Regions from separate parts of the Peribacillus sp. NPDC006672 genome, predicted to be linked through region 2. Evidence: riboswitches for the same ligand, from Rfam matches in the RefSeq annotation. Region 2 holds a riboswitch; the other holds the start of a gene.
The links. A riboswitch is a leader RNA that binds a small molecule or an ion and turns the genes downstream of it on or off. The one in region 2 is predicted to bind cyclic di-AMP.

Region 1 (4,806 bases), on a different contig from region 2:
GTGGCGGCGGTCTCTATTGCATCGATTGTGTTAATAACCGTCAACATATACCTAATTGAAAAAAAAGGAAGCAAAGTGGAACGAACTGTTTTCGTGGAAAACTGGTCAATGGTAAAAAAAGATACAATTACGGATACTTTTCAAACAAATGGGGTAATTAAGCCTGTAGAAGAGTATGATATCTATTTTGAAACCAAGAAAAATGATTTTAAGAAATTCCTTGTAAAAGAAGGAGATTCGGTAACGGCTGGCTCCTCGTTGTTTGAGTATACGACAACCGAACTTGATGCGCTTAAAGCGAATTTGGAAGCGGAGAAAACTGCTGCAGAGGGAGAAATTATAGGGATTGACGAATATATTAGGAAGTTAAGGGTTTCTCAAGGGACCCTTAACCGTGAGCCTGATAAAGCGGTCATTGATGAATCTGTGAAAAAAAACTTGAATATTAATATAACCACAAGCTCTTCAGATCTTATTAAAAGTAACATTGAGCAAGAAATGTACAAGCAAGAACTCGAAAAAAACAGTTTGAATGAAAAAGTAAAAATGCTTGATGCTAAATTAAATTCAATTGAGGAGAAGGCTAGAGCGATTGTGACGACGAGTGAAGCTGATGGTGTAGTTAAAAATATCAATAAAAACCTGAATAACCCGATTATATCCATCGTTTCAACAAACATGGGAATTGAAGGTGATTTCTCTGAAGAAGAGATGAAAAAGGCTGAAGTGGGCATGACTATAAAAGCAAGTTCCTCTGATTTAAAAAAGGCATTGAAAGGAACGATAGGCCGTATCAATTCCTATCCAGCAGAAGAGCCTTCACTAAAAAAGGATAACAGATTTCCATTTCAGGCTTTAATTGAACCGGAGGGTGAAGAAACCGAATCTTTGTTGGTGGGATCTAAAGTCAACCTTACTGTAATAACCAATGAGAAAGCCGGTGTACCCTCCATTCCCATAGAGGCAGTACATTACCAAAAAAATCCGTATGTCTACAAATTGACTAAAAAAGGCTATGTCGATAAACACTACATTACAAAAGGGCTTAAAGCAGAAGGTAAGCAAGAACTCATAAAGGGACCGTCGGTAGGTGATGTCATCCTGCTAGAACCGAATAGGGTAGTGAAGAACCATTCCTATTTTATTACTCCAATTCAATTTGAAAAAGTGAAAACTAAAACTTATAAAAAATTCACCTCTAGGGAAAAAGTAAGGTATCTATTACTTGGCATTTTGGAAAAATAACTGCTTCTTTCTTAAAGAAAGGGGATGTCAAATTAGTTATTATTTATATATCCATATAGCTTAAATGAGTAAAAATCGGGAAGTGTAATAATAGGTACAATCGTCACGAATACAGAATATTCAGACATGTTTAAAGATTTTTTCTAAAATGGACGAGAATAATTATTTACAGATTAACCTTTTTAGTATAATATTTTATTATAAGTTAACTCGCTTAATCTTATTCCAAGAACGGGGGACCCAATTTTGTGGATTTTAATCCACTAGGGGTGAATTCAGAAATGAAAGGGCAATTTGTGTTTCCAATTCCTAACCCGACAGCTAACCTCGTCAGCGTCTTTAAGGGAACATGTGTGAATATTCACGCCAATAAGAAATCGACACATGAAGTGTCTTTTTTTTCGGCGTAAAGACAGAGTTTTTCAAAAAAAGAAAAATTACTTTCTTTCTATTAGTATCTTGTTTCCCTTACCGAGACAAAATGTTTTTGCATCAAAGACTTTATGGAAGGTGAGGAAAGTATATGAAGAAGTTCAAATTAAGTTTAGCAAGCCAAATTTTCATTGGTTTAATTCTAGGGATTATCGTTGGTGCCATTTTTTATGGTAATGAGACGGCCCAAAGCTTTTTACAGCCATTCGGAGACATTTTCCTACGAATGATTAAAATGATTGTTGTACCAATCATTGTATCGAGCCTTATCGTTGCAGTTGCGGGTGTAGGTGATTTAAAAGCGGTAGGTAAACTAGGAGCTAAATCACTATCATACTTTGTGGTGGTAACTATGATTGCGATTGCTGTTGGTTTAATTTCCGCTAATATCATCCAGCCTGGTGCTGGTGTAAATATGAATAAGCTGGAACAGACTGATATCTCCTCTTATGTTGATACAGCAGAAACTAAGCAGCATGAATCGTTTGTAGATACACTCGTTCACATTGTACCATCCAATCCAGTTCAAGCTATGGTACAAGGCGATATGTTAGCGATCATTTTCTTCTCCGTATTATTTGGACTTAGTATTGCCGCTATCGGTGAAAAAGGTAAACCAGTATTCCGTTTCTTCCAAGGTACAGCAGAAGGAATGTTCTACCTAACTAATATGATCATGAAATTTGCTCCTATTGGAGTATTTGCCCTAATCGGTGTGACCATCTCCAAGTTCGGTTTGGAATCTTTAATTCCGTTAGGAAAGTTAGCGCTTTCTGTATACGGAACAATGATTTTCTTTGTAATTGTCGTTCTGGGTCTTATCGCAAAATTTGTAGGATTCAATATCTTTACATTGATTAAACTTCTAAAAGAAGAATTGATACTTGCGTTCTCTACAGCGAGTTCAGAAGCGGTTCTTCCGAAACTTATGGAAAAAATGGAAAAAGCGGGATGTCCGAAACATATAGCTACATTTGTTATTCCGACTGGATACTCTTTTAACCTTGATGGTTCAACATTATACCAAGCGTTGGCAGCTATCTTCATCGCTCAAATGTACGGAATCGATTTAAGTGCTTATGAGCAAATTACGCTAATGCTAGTGTTAATGATCACGTCTAAGGGTATTGCGGGTGTACCAGGGGTATCCTTCGTAGTTCTTTTAGCGACATTAGGAACAGTTGGTATTCCTATTGAAGGTTTGGCATTTATTGCCGGTATCGACCGTATTCTTGATATGGGACGTACAGTAGTAAACGTTATCGGTAATTCACTTGCAGCAATCGTCATCTCTAAATGGGAAGGTCAATTCAACCCTCCTTCCGATAAAGAATTAGAACAAGTATCTTAATACAAAAAATCCAGAGTGATATATCACTCTGGATTTTTTTGTGTTTGAAAAATGTATCCTTATTTTTGAACGATCCAGCAGCTGCAATCCGAAGAGAAAGCGTTGACATCATCGCTTTCATGGAATAATTCACTTCGGTAAAAGCTCTCGATGACTGAAAACCCTGTTTGTGGTTTATTGAAAGAAAGGTTCGTTGCATTGCCAAGGATAAAGGGGATATCCAGGTTATATTCTTGCGATATTTTTTCTTGAATCATGGCAGTAGTTAAATCTAATCACGCTCCACTTTGAAGTCCTTTTTTATACAATGCGAAGGCAGTTTGCTCCACATCCGATATCAAGGATCGTATCATCCTGAAATAAGTTTTTTTCTAATTCTGATTGCCACAAGTTGCCTCATGAAAAGAATTAATGATAAAACCTTTTCAATTTTATCCGTCGTCAATTCCTCCAACTCTTTGTTTTTCACTATTATTAAAAATTGTCGTGTTCGTTCCTTAACCTTATAGGTAATTATAGAGTTCAGGTATTCACATTATTTACACGATTCAGATGATGAATAATATTCCGGGTTATATAACTTACTTGAATACCCAAAAGTTTGATAAAATAACATTATTGATTGAGAGCTCGGAGGGGATCAGGTTATGAAGAATGATAACAATGATATCTTATATATGCATATGCAGGCTTCCGAACGGTTTGTCATTTTTAATGGACTCAATTTTCGCGAATTTGTCTATTCTTTGCCATATACCTTGGATTCCATCTTATTATTGAAACATCAATTTGATGGTGGGGAATACAATTTGAATGTCCTGCTTGATAGCGCTTCATCTGAGGATATAGCAAAGCTCGTTAAAGAAAATGTCCGGGCATATGGAGATTTCTGTTGGATCGATTTTGAAGAAGAGGAAGGGCTGGATGAATTGGATGGAAGGGAATTAGCTGAACTTTTATATTTAGGGCATGCAAAAACCCATCTGGACCCTCCATTTTTCCGTAAATTGAATAATCAATTTGTGTACCTTGCCCAGGATGATGGCTGGTTCAACAAAATTTATTTTCGTTCCCTTTCTACATATTATATGATGTTAGGGAGCCTGATTCCGCTAAAGCTGGAGCCTTTAAAAGTGGAGAGGACGTGGCTTGGAATCAGAAAGAAAAAAGAGCTGACGGCCATTCCTGCAGAAATCATTTCTTCTTTGGCTCATATTATGGCAGAGGGGCTCACTTTTTCCTTTCGGCATGTCAAGTACTCAAGAACGAAGATTGAGATACCGGCATGGGTGGTAGGGGATTATTTAAACATGGATGAGATGCATGATGACTTTTCGGATAGAAATATTAAGGAGCCGGATGTCTTTATCATCTTCAATCGAAAAGAAAAAGTGTGGGAAAGCGTTTTAAAAAATGAATCATTATCCTGATATTCCAACTTCCGGATGCGTGGATTGGATTATTTGATATCTTTGATTTTTTTAGGTGTAAGACTTACTATCTCATGCATAAAAGATATGAGAGGACGACACACAGGAGACAAGGAGTTGTGGCTTTGGCCTATTGGAAAAGAGTAGGTAATGGTAATGATTGGAAAGGTACCAATGATGGAAGTTTCGCTTTTCCCGTTTTAGTGTAAAATGATACAATGAACATGGTTAAAAGAATATTGGAGGGTAATAACTCATGAAAACTAAACTTGGTTTGCTTTATGGTGGAAAATCTGCGGAGCATGAGGTTTCTATGCAGACGGCTTTAGCGGTGATTAAGGCTCTCGA
Region 2 (4,806 bases):
CTACAGCATTCACTTCATCCGTTGCAGGATTTAGTGATTCAAATGTTTTTCCGGATAAAGAATCAACCCATTTCCCATCAATGAACAATTGATATTTCTTCCCCATCATCATTCCCCTTTCGAGTGGAAATTTCTTAAACAGCCATTTCTATCTATTAAAACAATAAGGCTACACACTTTATTTTTATTGTAAAAATCGGAACATTTTGAAAATTTATAACACAATAAAAAACCAAACAAAATAGATCCTCGTCATCTTGAACGGGATCTTGTCACTAGAATCACTATATATACCAGGAAACAAAATATTGAACTTAATTGGTTTGATCAGACAATTTCTTTGAGACGGTATGCATGAATTTATTAGGAGTCAGATAACCAAACTTTTTAAATTCATTAATTAAATGTGATTGATCATAAAATCCATTCTCATTAATTACATCCCATACTGTAAGGAACTGTTTGTTCAATATCATATGCAGGGAGTTCTGGAACCTCACTATTTGGCTAAATAATTTTGGCGGCATTCCTACATGAGCATCGAATTGCTTTCGCAAGTATCTTGTAGAATATCCTGTCTCAACAGCCAACTGGTTCATATTTACATTTCCTTTAGTAGAATATATTTTATTCAAGGAATAATCTATTATTGCAGGCAAATCATTACATGCAAATATATTATTCCCTATTTCTTCTTTGAAAAGTTTTATTCTTCCACGAAAACCCTGTTCATTTATTAACCTTTCCATAATGGTAGGTTCAATTGTGATCATATCAGCTAATGGAATTTGGCAATCAATCACTTCCTTCATGGAATATTTAAAATGCTGGGTTTCTTGTTTAGGTAAAAACCTCACACCGAAATATTCACAATTAGCCTGAAAGTTTATCTTTTTGTACTTTAGGACAGTCCCACATACATTTGCGGCGGGTCTAACGGGATCGCAATAAAATAATATATCTATGCACCCATCTGGAATAACGGACATGGGATCCATTAAATCTTGATTAATTTTAAATTGATAGAATAATGTAGTTGAATAGTCTGAATTTCTTTGTTTATATTCTATATAGTAATCCGTAAGTGTCTCGAATTCCGGTTGAAATGGAAAGTAATCAAAGTTTTTGAAACTCTGAATGATGCTCAACAATCATCACGCTCCTATTATATTACATTATCAGACCAGAAAACTGGAATTCTTAATTCGGAGTACTTACCTATTTTCTTTTTGCGGATTTACAACGGTTGAATGGTATCTATATACTTCACATTTCAGGAACTTTATCATTATTTCAATGCCTGGCATTTCCAGCATGAGCGTGTTGTTTTTATGTTTTCGACAAGCATTTCCAAAACCCTTTTAAGTGATAAAATTTATTACATATACTGCTTTGAACTACGGTAAACATGAAAAGAAGCAAACCGTGTAAAGGTTTGCTTCTTTTCATTTAGATAATAATGGAAATTACTTTTTCAAATGATAGGGCACTGTCGCAACAACTACATTTCTTCTATAAAGTAAGTAGGCGCGGATCAGTAAACTTGATTGGTTATGAAGAATATTGTGCCAGGCCTTCTTCGGAATGAATTGCGGGATGATCACTGTAACTCTATAGTTGGATTCACTCGCCTTATGTTCAACTGTATCCACAAATTTAGTTAATGGCTGAATGATACTTCTATAATAAGAGTTAAGTGTGACGAGTCTAACATCTGGCTGCCACTTTTTCCATTTTTCTTCAAATTTCTTTTCATCTTCTCTTTCAAAAGCAACATAAACGGCAATGACCTGATGTGCTGATAGAGATTTAGCATAATTTAAAGAGTTCTCAACCACATGAGTTATACCAGCCACAGGCACAATAATGATATTACCTTCTATTGGCAAGATGGGCTCACAAGTTGTAATCCTTAGCTGGTCACCAACTGCTTCATAATGCTTCCTAATTCGATGAAAAATTAATATGATGATAGGTAAAAAAATCAAAACAGGCCAAACGTGAGTAAATTTGGTTAAAAAGAATATCATCGTGACGATAAAACTAATAGTGGCACCAATTGTATTAATGGTTAATTTCATGACCCAGCCTTTTGGCTTTTCGCGAATCCATTTGACAATCATCCCGGTCTGGGAAAACGTAAATGGAATAAATACCCCTACCGCATAAAGTGGAATAAGATTTTCTGTATGTCCCCCAAATGCGACTATTAAGATGATGGATGCAAGTCCTAGTATGATAATTCCATTGGAATATCCTAATCTGTCCCCTCTAATCGTAAACGCCCTTGGTATGAATTTATCTTTTGCAAGATTCACCGCAAGCAAGGGGAAAGCGGAATAGCCAGTATTGGCAGCAAGTATCAGGATCAATGCAGTCGTACCTTGAATGAAGAAATACATGAAATTCCGACCAAAGATTACTTCAGCAATCTGCGAGACGACCGTCACCTTTGCGCTAGGAACAATGCTTAAATAGTAAGCTAAGAATACGATTCCCGTAAATAATACAGCCAGTAAGGAACCCATAGCTATTAAAGTTTTTGCAGCATTATTCGGGGCTGGATCTTTAAAGTTTGGAATTGCATTGGAAATCGCTTCGACTCCTGTCAACGCGGAGCTTCCTGATGCAAATGCTCTTAGCAGTATGAATAAACTGATGCCCGCTACTGGAGTCCCGATTGGCGCGTGTAATTCCGGTGAAACTCCTCCCGTCAGGATCTTGTAAATTCCTACACCAATCAAGATGAACAATGCTAAAACGAATAGATAAACCGGATAGGCCAAAACAGAGGCCGACTCCGTAACCCCTCTTAGATTAAGGATGGTAAGCAAAAATACAAAAATGATGGCTATGACTACATTATATGAATGAAGGCTGGGAAAAGCGGACGTGATGGCATCCGTACCTGCAGAAACACTTACAGCTACAGTTAATATATAATCGACCAATAAGGATCCTCCAGCTATCAACCCTGGATTGATACCTAAATTGTTTTTTGAAACCACATAGGCTCCCCCGCCATGGGGATAAGCAAAAATGATTTGTCTATAGGACAAGATCAAAGCAGCCAACAGTAACAAAACTCCGATGGCGATGGGTATGGAATACCAGAATGCGGCAGCACCGACCGTGATCAGAACGATCAATATTTGCTCCGGTCCATAAGCAACCGAGGACAAAGCATCAGAAGATAATATCGCCAAAGCCTTTGTTTTGTTAAGCTTTTGATCACCTAGTGCATTTGATTTTAAAGGTCTTCCTATCAAAAACCTCTTTATAGAAGATAACATAAGAATCCACCACCATTTTTAAGTTATAAGTTTATGTTACACAGCTATAGTAAAAACCAGAAAAACGGAAAAATGCCTACAAGTCATAACTAAATAGACCTGTAGACATCCATTTTTTTGTCTAACAAGCTCCACCTTCCTTCTCATATAACGCTTACGAGGTTAGCTGTCGGATTCGGACCTAAGAGTAGCCCTACCTTGAAAGGATTCACCCCTTGGATTATAAATAATCCCAATAACGGGTCCCCCGTACCATAAGGTTTAAGCGATTTAGAAATACGAAACTGTTGATTATCATACTCCCGTGAAATGGAAAAGTAAATAAAAATTTTGCACAGTAAAATTTTCATTTATTGTAAGTGAGGCTTTGTTCTGACGTAAATAACATAAGTGATCCAAGCGCATGATTCGAAGGTAGGAAAAAGGTGAATAACTTGTTTAAAAAAGAGAAACTTCCCAATCAATTATTAAGAAATCCATGAACAAAACGGTGATACTTGAGGAAAAGATTACCGAATTACGAAACTGTTTAAATCTCTAATTTATCAACGGTTCACCTTTCTTATTAAACGGATCTGCCCCCATTCGATAGGTTTACAATAAACTCCGTGCTGAAAATCAAAAATTCGCTTCTCGGAATCCACTTTGATTTCCATCCATTTTAAAAGGGGCATTCTTTGATTCTAATTAGTTCCTTCCTTCTTGAATTGTTCCTAAATTGCTTTTTTTAAAGACAAAGTATTTCTGGCCAATATAGTTCAGTACTGTATAAAAGATTGTTCCAATAAGTACAGCCACATTTTGCTGTATGGAAAAATGAACGGATCCTTCCAAGGATTTTGCGATGGCTTGGCCTAAAGAATATGCGGCGGAATAACAAATAAGGATGACGCAAAAGAAACGGGCAGCCCCTCTCCGCCAATCTATATCGCTTCTAAAAGTAAAAGTCCTGTTCAACAGAAAACTCGTTACTGCTCCCGTACCATTGCCGAAAAAGGTCGAGAGCCAGTAAGATAATTCAAGAACATTCATGAGAAAAAGCATGATGGAAAGTCCAACCCCTGTATTGACTATTCCAACCAATAAAAAGCGGATAAAGGAGTTAGTGTGTTTTAGATAGTTTTTCAATACTTGTCCGTTCATTATCTAGTTGCTCCCGTTTTTTTAAATCGAGCGGATTAAATAAATCCAGATCCACAATATATTTAGGCCGGCGTTTAGATTCATTATAGATTTTACCGATATATTCCCCAATCAAGCCGACAGCAATCAACTGAAGTCCGCCGATCAACCATATGGAGGTAATTAATGAGGTCCAACCAGTTTCGGTCTGCCCATAAAACTTTAACCATAAAAAGTATGAACCAAAAAGTAAGCTAATGAAAAAGGAAAGACATCCTAGCCATAATACAAGCCGGATCGGTGTGACTGAAAAGGAAGTAATGCCATCAAGAGCAAAAGCAACCATCTTCTTAAATGGATATTTCGTTTCTCCAGCCAATCTTTCTTTGCG

Region 1: it holds a riboswitch for cyclic di-AMP, as region 2 does, so the genes downstream of both, ACQKKK_RS25580 (cation:dicarboxylate symporter family transporter) here and ACQKKK_RS17730 (APC family permease) in region 2, are expected to answer to the same signal.

Annotation. Positions count from the first base shown of each region.
Region 1 is NZ_JBNNOR010000031.1:7,353-12,158, forward strand. It holds gene ACQKKK_RS25575 (efflux RND transporter periplasmic adaptor subunit) at 1-1,245, shown strand, start outside; cyclic di-AMP (ydaO/yuaA leader) riboswitch at 1,447-1,596, shown strand; gene ACQKKK_RS25580 (cation:dicarboxylate symporter family transporter) at 1,769-3,028, shown strand; gene ACQKKK_RS25585 (hypothetical protein) at 3,676-4,458, shown strand; gene ACQKKK_RS25590 (D-alanine--D-alanine ligase) at 4,715-4,806, shown strand, end outside.
Region 2 is NZ_JBNNOR010000010.1:169,191-173,996, reverse strand. It holds gene ACQKKK_RS17740 (aldehyde dehydrogenase family protein) at 1-106, opposite strand, end outside; gene ACQKKK_RS17735 (helix-turn-helix domain-containing protein) at 315-1,151, opposite strand; gene ACQKKK_RS17730 (APC family permease) at 1,467-3,293, opposite strand; cyclic di-AMP (ydaO/yuaA leader) riboswitch at 3,429-3,571, opposite strand; gene ACQKKK_RS17725 (GtrA family protein) at 3,981-4,436, opposite strand; gene ACQKKK_RS17720 (glycosyltransferase family 2 protein) at 4,396-4,806, opposite strand, start outside.